One region of the Komagataeibacter sp. FNDCR2 genome, then DNA from elsewhere that is predicted to be linked to it. Evidence: predicted binding sites of a transcription regulator. Region 1 holds the regulator's gene; the other holds the start of a gene.
What was found. The regulator LexA, encoded in region 1, represses DNA repair genes until DNA is damaged. The targets are predictions, from matches to a motif close to TGTTCTANNTANGTTC.
Positions count from the first base shown of each region.

Region 1 (7,837 bases):
GATCGGCAATGCCGAACTCAAGGCGCTGGACATTCCGGCCAAGACCAATGGCACGGCCATTTACGGTATCGACGCCAGGGTGGAGGGCATGCTGTATGCCCGCCCCAAGATGCCGCCCACCCGCTACGGGTCAAAGGTCCGTTCGGTTGATGATACGGATGCCCGCAAGGTCAAGGGTTACGTCCGCTACCTGCTGATCGATGATCCGTCCGAAACCGTGCAGGGCTGGGTGGTGGTGCTGGCCAGCAGCTACAGCGCGGCCATCCGCGCGGCGGATGCGCTGAAGGTGGAATGGAACGCGGGCGAGACCGCGCGCACATCCGAGCGCGACATCCAGGACCGTGGCCGCGCGCTGATCAACAACAGGGACGGCGGCGTTTTCATATTCAACGATGATGGCGTGGATCAGGCGTTTTCCGGCGCGCATACCGTCATGGACCAGGAATATACCTGCGCGTCCGTGCTGCATTACCAGCTGGAGCCGACCAACGCCCTCGCCTTCGAGAAGGATGGCGTTTACGAGATCCATGCCGGCAACCAGTGGCAGAGCCTGATCCTGCCCACGCTGGCCAAGGCGCTTGATGTGCCTGAATCCAAGATCATCCTGCGCAGCTACCTGCTGGGCGGCGGGTTCGGCCGCCGCCTTAACGGGGATTACATGATCCCCGCCGCCCTCGCCTCCAAGGCGCTGGGGGGCAAGCCGGTCAAGCTGGTCCTGACCCGCTCGGATGACATGCAGTTCGATTCCTTCCGCTCCCCTTCGGTCCAGCGTGTCCGCATGGCGTTCGATGGCAGCGACAGGATCACCGCCATGGACTATCAGGCGGCGGCGGGCTGGCCGACAGGCGTGATGGCGGCGGCCTTCATGGAAAAGGGCGTGGACGACAAGCCCTACGACCAGTTCGCCATCGCCGGTGGCGACCACTGGTACGAGGTCGGGGCCTTCCGCGTGCGCGCACTGCGCAATGACCTGGCGGAAAAGACGTTCCGCCCCGGCTGGCTGCGTTCGGTCAGTCCCGGCTGGACCAGTTGGGGGGTCGAATGTTTCCTTGATGAAGTGGCCCACCGGCAGAAGAAGGATCCGGCCCAGTTCCGCCTTGACCTGCTGACGGCGCAGGGCCGCAACAAGGGGCAGGCTCCCGATTCCGTTGGCGGCGCGCTGCGTCAGGCCGCCGTTGTGCGCCGGCTTATGGAAAAGGTGAACTGGGGCAAGACGACATTGCCCAAGGATACCGCGCTGGGGCTGGCCACCACGGCGGGGCAGGAACGCGGCATGCCGACATGGATCGCCTGCTGCGCGCAGGTCCATGTTGACCGTGCCACGGGCGTGGTCCGGTGTGAAAAGCTGACCATCGTGGTCGATGCCGGCACCGTGGTCGATCCTGATGGGGCGAAGGCCCAGACGGAGGGTGCGGCGCTGTGGGGGCTGAGCATGGTCCTGTTTGAAAACACGGAAATCGTGAACGGCCTGCCGGTTGACCGCAACCTGAACACCTATACCCCGCTGCGCATTGCCGACACGCCGGAAATGGATATCGAGTTCCTGCCCAGCACCGAAAAGCCGATGGGCCTTGGTGAACCGGGAACGACGGTGGTCGGCCCCGCGATCGGCAACGCCATCTTCAACGCGGTGGGCGTGCGCCTGCGCCATATGCCGGTGCGCCCGGCGGATGTGCTGCGCGCGCTCCAGAACAGCTAGAGGGTTCCGGCCTGAAGCTGAAGGAAACCCGGCATGCCCGTCATGCCGGGTTTTTTTATGGGGCGGCCTGTACCGTTTGAATGGCAGGTTAATGGCCGGGCCGCATGCCCAGGCAGGCCGCGAGTATGGCCAGGAAACAGACCTCGCTCAGGCAGACGACGAACCACTGCAATGTCATGTAGCCGCGCGGCATGGCCCCGCGTTTCCACGCCATGCGCTCGACCACGGCCGTGGCGCCGAATCCCGCGATCAGGATCATCAGCCCCGCCAGTTCGTGCACGGTGGCCGCGCACAGGCCCACCCACCCGATAAAGGCGGGCAGGCCGCCCATGGTCAGGCGCAGGTTGGTCAGGCGCGTGGTGCCGCCCGCGGGGATGATGTCGGGCCGTTCCAGCGCCAGCCCCCAGTGCACCGCCCCCAGAAAGGACAGCATGACCGCGCCATAGCCCACCGCCGCCGTAAGCAGGCGCGGGGTGTAGTCGGGGGTCAGGAACACGATTGCGCATGTGCACCCGATCAGCGGCAGGAGGCTGGCCAGGGCGGTTACGATGGCCAGCAGCGGCAGGCGTTTCACGGCGGGACTCTCCTGTTACAAGGTCGTGGTGTTCATAGCGCACTCTGGCATGATACGCGGCATCTGTTATCGTGGGACATGATGTGCATGCCGGTGGTATGCCCTATCCCCATAATGTCAAATCTGAGGAAACAGATATCATGAGCGCCATTATCGATATCATCGCCCGTGAAATACTGGACAGCCGTGGCAATCCGACCATCGAGGTGGACGTGGAGCTGGCCTCCGGCGCGAAAGGCCGCGCGGCGGTTCCCTCTGGCGCCTCCACCGGCGCGCATGAGGCGGTGGAACTGCGCGATGGCGACCCCAGGCGCTTTGGCGGCAAGGGCGTGCTCAAGGCGGCAAGCCATGTCGAGCATGAGATTCTGGAAGTGCTGCAGGGCGTGGAATCCACCGATCAGGTCGCGATCGACGAAGCGATGATCGACCTGGACGGCACCCCCAACAAGGCCCGGCTGGGCGCCAATGCGATTCTGGGCGTGTCGCTGGCGGTGGCCAAGGCCTCGGCACAGGAATTGCAGACCCCGCTGTACCGCTATGTCGGCGGTGTCTATGCCCGCACCCTGCCCGTGCCGATGATGAATATCATCAACGGTGGCGAACATGCCGACAATCCCATCGATATTCAGGAATTCATGATCCAGCCCGTTGGCGCGCCCACCGTCACGGATGCGATCCGCATGGGATCGGAAATCTTCGCCCAGCTCAAGAAAAGCCTGTCCGGCGCGGGTTACAACACCAATGTGGGCGATGAAGGCGGCTTTGCCCCGGCGCTCAAATCGGCCGATGAGGCGCTGGGCTTCATGATGCGCGCGGTCGAGGCCGCTGGCTACAAACCCGGAGATGACGTGACCTTCGCCCTCGATTGCGCCGCGACCGAGTTCTACAGGGACGGACGTTACGACCTGAAGGGCGAAGGCAAGACGCTGGATGCCGCGGGCATGATCGCCTATCTGGCCGATCTCGCGGCGCGCTATCCCATCGTCTCGATCGAGGACGGACTGGCGGAAGACGACTGGGAAGGCTGGGCGGAACTGACCGCCAACCTGGGCGGCAAGCTGCAACTGGTGGGTGACGACCTGTTCGTGACCAACCCCGACCGCCTGCGCCGGGGCATCAAGGCGGGTGTGGCCAATTCGCTGCTGGTCAAGGTCAACCAGATCGGCACGCTGAGCGAAACGCTCGAAGCGGTGCAGATGGCCCAGCACGCGGGCTACACCGCCGTCATGAGCCACCGTTCGGGCGAGACGGAAGACAGCACCATCGCCGATCTGGCTGTGGCGACGAATTGCGGGCAGATCAAGACCGGCTCGCTGTCGCGTTCGGACCGCACCGCGAAATACAACCAGTTGATCCGTATTGAAAACGAGCTGGCCACGGCGGCCCGCTATGCCGGGCGTACCATCCTGAAGAACGGGTGATGTGGTTCTGGCCGGGCGGGCTGGTCCCGTCCGGCCACGATGATGGTGGTGCGTGGCGGGGGTAGGACGATATGCGATTTGGCAGGTTTGTAAGGCGTGTGGTGCGGGCGACGTTGCCCCCTGCCCTGTTTATCGGGCTTACGGCCTATTTTGGCTGGAACGTCATGCGGGGCGAGCATGGGCTGCACAGCTACGCGGCGCAACTGCACCTGATGGACGAAGCCCGTTCCGCGCAGAAGGACGCCCAGACGGAACAGGATGTCTGGCTACGTCGCGTGCGCGGCCTGAAGGAAGGCGCGCTTGATGCCGACCTGCTTGATGAACGTGCGCGCACCATGCAGAATCTCGCCCGGCAGGACGAGATTGTCGTGCCCTATGCCGAGCATGACCATCTTTACTGACCCTGCCCCGCCCGATCATGCGGATACGAAAAAACCCCGGTCGTTTCCGCCGGGGTTTTTTCGTATCCGCCGGAGCGGAAGGTTATTTGATCTTCGCTTCGCGGAAGGTCACGTGCTTGCGCGCAACGGGGTCGTACTTGCGCATTTCCATCTTGCCGGTCTGGGCACGGGCATTCTTCTTGGTGACATAGAAGTAGCCGGTATCCGCCGTGGAAACGAGCTTGATCTGAATGGTGTTGGTCTTTGCCATGATATCCTCAGCACTGCTCCGCCGCTGCTGGAACATTCAGGTGCGGCAGTGGTTCAAGTTGGCGGAAAATGCGCATACACAAGGCCTAGGTCAAGCACCCAGTTTCATTTTTCTGCTTAAATTCGTACGGAACGGGTAAAAAAGGAGTGCATTGCACGATGTTGAGTGTCTCGGAAGCGCGCGAGCGGATTCTCGACGGGGTTTCCCCCCTCCCGGCGGAGGTCGTGGCCCTGACGGATGCCTGCGGCCGTGTCACCGCCGCGCCGGTCGTGGCGCGCCTGTCCAATCCCCCGGCGGATGTCTCGTCCATGGATGGCTACGCCGTGCGCGCGATCGACCTGGCGGGGGCGGGCACCACACTCACCTGCATTGCCGAGGCTCCGGCCGGCCATCCCGCCGCCGTTACCATCGGGCCAGGCCAGTGCGCGCGCGTGTTTACCGGCAGTGTCATGCCTGCGGGCGCCGATGCGGTGCTGATACAGGAAAACGTGCGGGCCGAGGGAACGACCGTCACGACAGGCCACGTGCTGGCGCCCGGAACCTATGTGCGCCGTAAGGGGCAGGACTTCACGGCGGGGAAAACGGTCATTCCCGCGGGCCGCAGGCTGTCCGCGCGCGACATCGGCCTTGCGGCGGGGGCGAACCACGCATGGTTGCAGGTGACGCGCCGCCCGCGCGTGGCCATTGCCGCCACGGGTGATGAACTGCTCCTGCCCGGCAGCGGGGCCGGGCCGGGGCAGATCGCCAATTCCAGCACGCCCATGCTGGCGGCCCTGCTGCGCATGGCGGGCGCACAACCAGTGGTGCTGCCGGTGCTGCGCGATGACATGGCCGATCTTGCCGGTCTTGAGCGTATGGTGGATGGCGTGGATATGCTCATGACCACCGGCGGCGCGAGCGTGGGCAGCCATGACCTTGTGCGGCGGGGGCTGGAACAGGTCGGGCTGAAGACGGATTTCTGGAAAATCGCCATCCGGCCGGGCCGTCCGCTTATGTTCGGCCATCTGGGCCGCCTGCCGTTTCTTGGCCTGCCGGGCAACCCGGTGGCGGCTTTTGTCTGTACGGTGGTGTTCGTGCTTCCGGCCCTGCGGCGCATGGCGGGGCTGGAGACAGCGGTCGAGTCTCCCACGCAGGCCGTGCTGGGCAGGGATCTGCCCGAAAATGACCGGCGCATGGATTACATGCGCGCCAGCCTGAGCCATGATGCACGGGGGCGGCTGGTGGCGAACCCCTTTCCCGTTCAGGACTCGGCCATGCTGCACGTACTGGCGCAAAGCCAGGCGCTGGTGGTGCGCGCGCCCCACGCGCCCCCGGCCCGGGCGGGGGAGAGCTGCGACATCATCCGTCTGGATCAGCTTCAGGCATAGGCGCTAATGCCGGTTGACGGGGTGTATGGAACCAATATAGAACATGAAGGCAGGTTTTGGGTTTGTTCCATCACATTTCAGGTCCGGCAGACTGCCCGCGGCAAAAGGACATGTGCCATGCTTACAAAAAAACAACATGAGCTTTTGCTGTTTATCGACGGCCATCTGCGCAGCACGGGTTTTTCCCCGTCTTTCGATGAAATGAAGGATGCGCTGGGCCTGCGTTCAAAATCCGGCATCCACCGGCTCATTTCCGCGCTGGAGGAACGGGGCTTCCTCCACCGCCGTCACCATCGCGCCCGTGCGCTTGAAATCCTGCGCCTGCCCGATATCGAGCCACCGCCCGTGCGCAAGCCCACCGATTCGCTTCCCACACCCCCACAGACACCCCCCGCCGCGATGCTGGCGAAACTGGTCGAACTGCCATTCGTGGGCCGTATCGCGGCCGGCGCCCCGATCGAGGCGATCAATACCGCGACCACCCATATTACCGTTCCGGCGGATATGCTGGGCCGGGCCAGTGGCCATTACGCACTGGAGGTCAGTGGGGATTCGATGGAGGAAGCCGGGATACTCGATGGCGATACGGTCATCATCCGTGACCAGCGGCAGGCCAATGATGGCCAGATCGTGGTGGCCCTGATCGACGGGCAGGAAGTCACGCTCAAGCGCCTGCGCCATGAGGGCGATGACATTGCGCTGATCCCGGCCAACAGCCGGTATGAAACCCGTGTCCTGCCCGCGCGGCGGGTCAGCATCCAGGGCACGCTGGCCGGGCTGATCCGGCGTTACTGAACCTGTGGCCCGACAATGTCATCCCATGATGGCAGGCGGGCCGCCAGGCTGGCCACCGCGTCCGGCCCCATGGGGGCGAGTGGTGGAAACTGGGCCAGAATACGGACCCGGCCATGGCGTTCGATGGCCGCGCGCCCGATGGGTTCGGGGGGGCCGTTCAGGATCACCCCCGCCACCCGCAGGCCGCGTGCACGCAGTGCGGCAAGGCTGAGCAGGGTATGGTTGATGGTGCCGAGCTGGCTGCGGGCCACCAGCACCACAGGCAGGGCCAGACGGACCATGAGGTCGATCATCAGGTAATCCCGGGCAATTGGCACGAACACCCCCCCGGCCCCTTCCACCACCAGTGGACCCCGCGCCGCGTCATGGGGGGGCATGGTTATGCTGGCCGGATCGATGCGGGCATGGACGTGACGGGCCGCATCCTCGGGGGAGAGCGAGGCCCCGAACGTCGCGGCGGGCGGATAGATCGGCCCGTCCCCCTGCCCCAACAGATGGCGCAGCGTCGCGCTGTCGGAAGGGGCGTCGTCCGTTCCGCTTTGCAGCGGTTTCCAGTACGCCGCCCCCAGGGCACGCACCAGCGCGGCGGCGCTGACGGTCTTGCCCACATCCGTATCCGTGCCGGTCACGAACAGGCCGGGCCAGAGGGAACGGCGGAACACGCCATAGGCGACATGGTAGGAAATGGCCAGCGGCCCTTCCGTCCGCGCCGCTGTCAGCACCCGGCGCAACTGGCCGCCCGTGGCGGGGGGGTGGTCGGTATGGGTGGCGCCTATGGTGCGTAGCTCGCGCACGAAATCCAGCGGGGAAGCCGGAACATCCACAATCTCCGCCTCCTGCCACAGCCCCGCGCCGCAGGTCGGCCATTCACCCTGAAGGGTGTCGAGCGTGGGATAGGCGGGCATGGGGCACGCCAGCCCCGCACGCGCATAGGCCGCGCGCCATTGCCGGAAGCTGTCCGCGCCAAGTGTCGCGAACGCCATCCGCCCGCCCGGCGCCAGACGTGACGCCAGAAGGCGCAGGGTGCGCGCGCGTTGCCCGAACCATTGCATGGCCAGGCTGGAGCAGATCAGGTCGAACGGGCCGGTCAGGTCCGGCGCTTCGGCATCCATGGGGTGCAGGACAAGCCGGCTGTCATGGGGCATCCGGCGCGCCAGACGTTCCAGCATGCGCGGTGCGATGTCGGTGGCGGTGATATGCGCGTGGGGAAAAAGCCGCCGTAATTCCCGGGTCAGGAAGCCGGTGCCGCAGCCTGTTTCCAGAATGCGCAGCGGGGCGTCTGGCGCGTGGCAGGCGGCTATGCGGCGCGCCAGTTCGGCGGCGGCGATGC
Region 1 is NZ_JAIWOU010000001.1:691,074-698,910, reverse strand. It holds gene LDL28_RS03185 (molybdopterin cofactor-binding domain-containing protein) at 1-1,699, shown strand, start outside; gene LDL28_RS03180 (DUF3429 domain-containing protein) at 1,788-2,273, opposite strand; gene eno (phosphopyruvate hydratase) at 2,414-3,694, shown strand; gene LDL28_RS03170 (septum formation initiator family protein) at 3,766-4,095, shown strand; gene rpmG (50S ribosomal protein L33) at 4,178-4,345, opposite strand; gene glp (gephyrin-like molybdotransferase Glp) at 4,504-5,712, shown strand; gene lexA (transcriptional repressor LexA) at 5,830-6,507, shown strand; gene bioD (dethiobiotin synthase) at 6,501-7,837, opposite strand, start outside.

Region 2 (7,837 bases), 530 kb from region 1:
TCCCGCATCGGCTGGAGCAGCACGTCCGGTTCCTCCGCTTCCCGTGTCACCTGCGCTGCCGCGAACAGCGGCAGCGGTTCGTCCCGTAACGCCTTGATCGCCCACAGCGCCTCGCGCCGTGCCAGCCCGAGCGAGGGCCGGAACGCGTCAGCCTCGGCCAGATGGGTCAGGGCTGCCGCCTTCACACCGGCCCGACGCCACAGATCGTCCACTGATACAAAAGGCCGACTGGCCCGCGCTGCAACAATCCGGGCCGCATCGTCGTTGGCCAGTCCCTTCACCAGGCTCATCCCCAGCCGCACGGCGAAGCGACCATCCGGAGTTTCCGGTCCTTCCAGCCTGCTGTCCCAGCGTGAGGCATTTATACAGACAGGCCGGACCTCCACGCCGTGTTCCCGCGCGTCACGGACCAGTTGCGCGGGTGCATAGAACCCCATCGGCTGGGAATTCAGAAGTGACGCCAGAAACACATCCGGATGGGTGCATTTCATCCACGACGACGAATAGGCCAGAATGGCGAAACTGGCCGCGTGGCTCTCGGGAAATCCGTAAGAACTGAAGCCTTCCAATTGCTGGTAGATCCGCTCGGCGAATGCCTCATCATACCCATTGGCGCGCATGCCATCGATCAGGCGTGTCTGAAACTTCGAGACGGTACCAGTATTCTTGAAAGTCGCCATCGCGCGACGCAACTGATCGGCTTCGGCTGCGGTAAACCCCGCACAGATCATGGCGACCTGCATCGCCTGTTCCTGAAACAACGGGATGCCAAGGGTCTTTTTCAGAACCCGTTCCAGTTCAGGTGTCGGATAGTTTTCCGGTTCGATCCCTTCGCGCCTGCGGAGATAGGGATGGACCATATCCCCTTGTATGGGGCCGGGGCGGACGATCGCGACCTCAATGACCAGATCGTAGAACACACGCGGTTTGAGACGCGGCAGCATGGACATCTGCGCGCGGCTCTCGATCTGGAACACGCCGATTGTATCAGCCTTCCTGATCATGGCGTAGGTGCGTGGATCCTCAGCCGGGAGGGTCTGGAGCGTGAAGTGCTGGCCCTTGTGCTCCGCCAGCAGATCCAGCCCCTTCTTCATGCAGGTCAGCATGCCCAGGGCCAGGATATCGACCTTCATGAATTTTAGGACGTCGATATCGTCCTTGTCCCATTCGATGATCTGGCGGGCATCCATCGAAGCCGGTTCGATCGGCACCAGTTCATCTAGCCGGTCATGCGTCAGGACAAAACCACCGGGATGTTGTGACAGATGGCGGGGCACGCCGATCAGGCAACGGGCCAGATCAAGGGTTAGACGGATGCGCCGATCGGACAGATCAATGCCGCTGTCATTCAGGGCGTCATCGTCCAGCTTGCACCCCCAGCCCCAGATCTGACCAGAGAGAGTTCGGATCAGATCTTCCGGCAACCCCATGACCTTGCCGACGTCCCTGAGTGCCCCTTTGGCGCGATAGCGGATCACCACCGCCGTCAGGGCCGCCCGGTCACGGCCATAATGGTCATAGACCCACTGGATAACCTGCTCGCGGTGGGCATGCTCGAAATCCACGTCGATATCCGGTGGCTCGCCCCGTTCTTCGGAAACGAAGCGCTCGAACAGCAGCGAGTTGCGGGCCGGATCGATGGCAGTAATGCCAAGCACGTAGCAAACCGCACTGTTGGCGGCTGATCCACGACCCTGACAGAGAATGCCCTGAGAGCGAGCGTAGCGGACGATGCTGTTCACGGTCAGAAAATACGGCGCATATTGCATCCGTCCGATCAGGCTGAGTTCGTGGTTCAGGCTCTGGCAGACCTCATCCGGAATGCCTTCTGGATAGGTGCGTGCCGCAGCCTCCCAGGTCAGCCCCTCCAGCGCCTGCTGCGGTGTCTGGCCGGGTACGGAGACTTCATCGGGATATTGATAGGCCAGATCGTCAAGTGAGAACCGGCAGCGCTTCACAATGTCCATGGTGCGGGCCACCGCTTCGGGATAGCGCACGAACAGTCGGGCCATCTCCTGCGGCGGCTTGAGATAGCGATCGGCATGACGTTCGCGGACAAACCCCGCCTCATCGATCGTGGTGTTGTGGCGGATGCAGGTGACGACGTCCTGCAGAATGCGCCGGCCATGGGTATGGAACAGCACGTCATTGGTCACGACCGTCGGCACACGCGCCTGATGGGCAAAATTGGCCAGTTCGTAGAGACGCATCTGGTCATTGGGGCGGCGCAGCAGGGTGAGCGCCATGTAGGCGCGGTCAGCAAAGGCGTCTTTCAGTTTGCGTAGGTGCAAGGCGCAGGCATCATCTGCCGTGTCCGGGATCATGACGACGATCAGGCCCCCGCCCCAGGCGATCAAGTCTTCCCAGAGCAGATGACATTTCCCTTTTCCGGCTCGTGCCTTGCCAACGGTGAGCAGACGGCACAATCGGCCATAGGCGGCCCGGTCCGTCGGGTAGACCAGCACGGGCGGAAAATCCGCCAGATCGAGACGGCATCCCACAACAAGGCGGAGTCCGACCTGCTTCGCCGCAACATGGGCCTGCACCATGCCCGCCAGCGAATTGCGGTCGCAGATGCCGAGCGCCTCGAGGCCAAGCGCCCTGGCCTGCACGAACAGTTCAATGGGGGAGGAGGCTCCGCGCAGGAACGAGAAATAGGTCGTCACCTGCAGTTCGGCGTAGCGTGGTGCCGAGGTGTTCATCCGAAGATCCCATGCAGGAACCAGCCCTGCGAGCCGGTCTCACCATGCTCGCCGTCACCGGCCCGGTAGAGCCAGAACCGCTCGCCGCTCGTGTCCTCCACCCGGAAGTAATCCCGGGCGATGGTCAGTTCCGCGTCATTCTTCCACCATTCGCCGAATACCCGCTCCGGCCCGTCGGCGCATTTCACCTTCCGCCGAACGTCCCGCCAGATGAAGAACAGGGGCGGCTGGTCCGGCAGTTCTGCCATCGCCTGCACCGGCTCGGCCGTGCCAGCAGGCGTGTTGGACGCGGCCAGTGCTCGGGCCAATCCTTCGTCTCATCGGGCGCCAGCGCAGGCACACGGCAGAAGGAGCGTTCGGGCAGGTCGCTTTCCACCGGTGCAAAGCGATAGAGCGCCTGCGTGCCGACACGGTTGGCCAGTGTGTCGATCAGGTCGGACACATCGGCCTCTTCCTCGGCGATCAGGGAAGAGACGGTCTGCCGCCGGTCCATGGGTTCAGCCAGAGAGGCAATCAGCACCATGCGCTCAATGCCGAACCCCGGATCGATGGTCTCGATCTTCTCGCACAGCAGCCGGGTCAGGCGTTTGACGTCCCGCACCGGCATGGCCGTGGCCACCCGGATCGCTTCGGTCCGGCTGTCGACGCGATGCAGCAGCAGGTCGAGACGGCGCACGCCTTGGCCGCGTTCGTCCAGCCCCTGACAGAGCAGCAGCACCAGCTTACCGATATAACGGGCAATGGTCTCCGCCGCGCCGATAGGTTCAGCGAAATTCCGGCTGGCCTCGACCGGATCGACAGGGCGGACTGGCACGATGGCTTCACCAATGCGCCCGAACGCCTGATCCAGCCTGCGGGCGATATCGGGTCCGAACCGTAGGGCCAGCGGTGCGCAGGGCATGGCGGCCAGGGGGCCGATGCGCGACACGCCTAGCGTAGCCAGTCCATCGATGATCGTGTCCGGCAGGCGCAGCGCTTCAAGAGGAAGATCGGCCAGCGCGGAAGCGGTCTCGCCTGAGGGCACAACGGCAATCGGCGCCCGGCCATAGCGGGCTATGGCGTGCGCGGCACCCCATGTGTCCGCCACCACAGCCTTTGCCCGAAAGCCGGCGCCCGCCATGCGATGAACCATGTCCTTGAGCATGGGAAGTTCACCGCCATGCAGATGATCCGCCCCGGTCGTGTCCAGAACCAGCCCGTCCGGGGCGTCGACCGCCACGATGGGAGCAACCCTGTGCTGGAACCACAGGGCGAGTTTTTCCAGCCCCAGCCGGTCGCGTTCGGGATCGGCGTCCATCAGCACCAGATCGGGATACAGCGCCTGAGCCTTGGCCACCGGAATCCCGGGACGCAGCCCCAGCTTGCGGGCGGCGAGATCGACCGACAGCACGACCCGTCGTCGCCCTTCACGACCGGCCAGTGCGAGCGGCACCTCAGGCGCTGGCGCGTCTTTGCCCAGCCGTTTCCTGATCCGATCCGTCGGCCAGAGCGGCAGGTAAAGAGAGACGACCCTTGCCATCACAGGCCTCCACTTCAAAATCGGCACATTCGCCTGCGCGGGCGCGGATCAGTTCCAGCAGCCAGCGCGGTCTTCCCACACCGGGAACCGGCAGCGGCACGGACGGCAGAACCGAAACTCGCCAGCGGGTGACAGAAGCCGTTGGCTGACCGAAATCCGCCGCATCCGTCTGTCGCCGCCAGCGCCTGATCGCGATGCCGAGGGAGCCGGATGTCTCGGCCGCCAGTTGCAGGCGACGTGAGGCGGTCATGGACAGACGCGCCACCTCGGCGACAACGGCCCCGAGGCCTCCATGCCGCAGTCCTTCCTCGAAACAGGCAAGCACATCGACGTCCGAGCGTGCTTCGACATAGATCGTCCGCCGGGCGGAAAGACCCACCTGTTTCAGGGAAGGGGCGAACACATCCTGGCGGGTGACGATCCACAGCACCTTGCCACGCGTGCGCGCGGCAATGCCGGCGCAGAACTGTCCGGCCGCCGCACTGTGCAGGGCGTCATTCCCGCCGCCCGCCACCTCGTGCAGAGCGCCCAGAGCCAGCCCGCCACCGGGCAGACGCGCATCGATCTCGCGCACGCCAAAGGGCATTACCTTTCTGCGTCGGTCGCTATGCCCTTCGAGACGGCTGATCGCGGCCCGAAGCGTCTCCAGACCAGGTTTTTTATGGGTTTCAGCAGTCATTTCACGGCTCGATGTCCCTTGTGCAGGTGCATTTCATGATTATATGTTCGTGATTCGTTCTGATGCAGCGATGGAAGTCAATGCAAATTCGCACCGCCTCAGGCATGATGCAGGGCACATAACCACCCGGAATTATTGGTGAAGGTACCTTAAGGAATTGAATTCAGAGACTTCTCCCATCCCGAACGGCGACGATTATCTGTCCCGTCTGAATGACGCGCAGCGACAGGCCGTCACGCACGGGACCGGAGTCTCGGCAGGCATCGCGGATTCATCCCCGCTGCTGGTCATCGCCGGTGCCGGATCGGGCAAGACCAACACGCTGGCCCATCGGGTCGCGCATCTGATCGCATCGGGCGCCGATCCGCGCCGCATTTTGCTGCTAACCTTCTCGCGTCGGGCCAGTGTCGAGATGACGCGGCGCGTGGAGCGGATCTGCAAAACGGTGCTCGGAGACAAGGCCGGCCCACTGGCCGATGCGCTGGCCTGGGCGGGGACGTTTCATTCCATCGGTGCCCGGTTGCTGCGGGAATATGCCCAGCAGATCGGCATGGATCCGGCCTTTTCGATCCATGACCGGGAAGATTCCGCTGATCTGATGAATCTGATCCGGCATGATCTGGGGTTTTCGAAAACCGAGAAGCGGTTTCCCGGCAAGGGCACGTGCCTTGCCATTTATTCCCGTGTGGTGAACTCGGGCGCACCGCTCGCCGATGTGCTGATGAAGCACTATCCGTGGTGCGCGGGCTGGGAAGCGCAGCTGAAGCAGCTCTTTGCAGGCTATGTCACGGCGAAGCAGGAGCAGGGCGTGCTGGATTATGACGATCTGCTGCTGTGCTGGGCACAGATGGTCAGCGATCCGGTTCTGGCCGCTGATATCGGCAGCAAATGGGATCATGTACTGGTCGACGAATATCAGGACACGAACCGGTTGCAGGCGGATATCCTGCTCGGAATGAAACCGGATGGACGGGGCCTTACGGTGGTGGGCGACGACGCCCAGAGCATATACGCTTTTCGGGCGGCGACCGTGCGCAACATCCTCGATTTTCCGGCGTCTTTCGATCCCCCGGCGCGCGTCGTGACGCTGGACCGGAACTATCGCTCGACAAAGCCCATTCTGGATGCCGCCAACGCCGTCATTGGCGAAGCGGCCGAGCGGTTCACCAAGGATCTATGGACCGAGCGCACCTCGGATGAAAAGCCGCGACTGGTCACCATCCGGGATGACACGGCCCAAGCGAACTAGGCTCAGGACTCATTCCTTAAGATAGAAGATGAAGCTTGCTGCGATGTGGATTGCAGACATGAATGTATGAGCGCAGCGGTCGTATCTGGTCGCCACACGTCGCCAGTCTTTCAGCTTTGCGAACATGTTTTCGATCAGATGACGCTTTTTATACAGATGCCAGTTGTAAGGCGGCTTTGATTTCCGGTTCTTTTTCGGGGGGATACAAGCACTGATATTGCGTTCTGCAAGCGATAACCTGATCCGGTTGCTGTCATAGCCTCTGTCCCCGATGACTTCTTCTGTCTCGTCGGGGAGAACTGCCAGAAGCACGTCTGCGCCTCTGAAGTCACTGACCTGTCCCGCAGTCAGATGAAGGCGGACAGGCCGGCCCAGACCATCGCACACGGCATGGAGTTTTGAGTTCAGGCCGCCTTTTGTCCGTCCGATATAGCGGGGAAAAGCCCTTTTTTGAGCAGGGACGCCGATGTCCGGTGCGCTTTGAGATGTGTCGCATCGATCATCAGGCGCTTCGAACGGCCGGCCTGTTCTGTCAGGGCGACGAAGATCCGGTCAAAGACGCCCAGGCGGCTCCACCGGATGAAGCGATTATACAAAGTCTTGTGCGGACCATACGCTTTCGGGGTGTCTTTCCACTGAAGACCGTTGCGGATCACATAAACGATCCCGCTCAGAACACGCCGGTCATCCACGCGTGGGACTCCGTGTGCCAGAGGGAAAAATGGCGCAATCCGCTCCATCTGGCTCTCAGATAGCAAAAATACCTCACTCACAGCCTCACCTCCTTCGGTAAGCCTGTGAATCACAATATCCCACTCAGTTCAATAAATTAATAGGTCCTGAGCCTATATCGCGGATCGTGTGCTGGAAGAGCGGGAGGCCGGCACGCCGATGAAGCAGCAGGCGGTGCTGTTCCGGGCTTCGCACCACAGCGGCACGCTGGAGGTGGAACTGACCCGGCGCAACATCCCGTTCGTGAAGTTCGGCGGCCTGAAGTTTATCGACTGTGCGCATGTGAAGGATGTGCTGGCTCTACTGCGTTTTGCCCAGAACCCGCGCGACCGCATCGCGGGCTTCCGGGTCCTGCAGCTTCTGCCGGGGGTGGGGCCGGGTTCGGCCCGGCGCGTGCTGGACACGATGGGCGAGAGTGCCCATCCCTTCGAGGCGTTGAAGGATATCAAAGCCCCGCAGCGCAGCGGCGAGGCCTGGACGGGTTTCGTGACTATGCTGACGGCGCTGGACAGCCATCAGGTCGGCTGGCCGGGCGAGATTGCGGCCGTGCGTTACTGGTATGAGCCGCATCTGGAGCGACTGCACGAGGACGCCTCCGCCCGTCTGGCCGATCTGGTGCAACTGGAGCAGATCGCCGGCGGCTATCCGTCACGGGAAAAATTCCTGACCGAGCTGACGCTGGATCCGCCGGATGCCACGTCCGACCAGGCCGGCGTGCCGTTGCTGGATGAGGATTATCTGATCCTCTCGACCATTCACTCCGCCAAGGGGCAGGAATGGAAGAATGTGTTCGTCATGAATGCGGTGGACGGCTGCATTCCATCCGATCTGGCCACCGGCGAGCAGGATGACATCGAGGAAGAGCGCCGCCTGCTCTACGTCGCCATGACGCGGGCGAAAGACAGTCTCGATATCATGGTGCCGCAGCGCTTCTATGTGCATGGCCAGCACAGCAG
Region 2 is NZ_JAIWOU010000001.1:158,524-166,360, forward strand. It holds gene LDL28_RS00795 (error-prone DNA polymerase) at 1-2,702, opposite strand, end outside; partial or broken gene LDL28_RS00800 (Y-family DNA polymerase) at 2,699-4,092, opposite strand; gene LDL28_RS00805 (ImuA family protein) at 4,136-4,900, opposite strand; gene LDL28_RS00810 (ATP-dependent helicase) at 5,058-6,149, shown strand; one part of gene LDL28_RS00815 (IS5 family transposase) at 6,159-6,589, opposite strand; one part of gene LDL28_RS00815 (IS5 family transposase) at 6,589-6,922, opposite strand; gene LDL28_RS00820 (3'-5' exonuclease) at 6,999-7,837, shown strand, end outside.
Region 2: a site for LexA is predicted at 4,945-4,960, ahead of LDL28_RS00805 (ImuA family protein). Genes of this name have one in related genera too.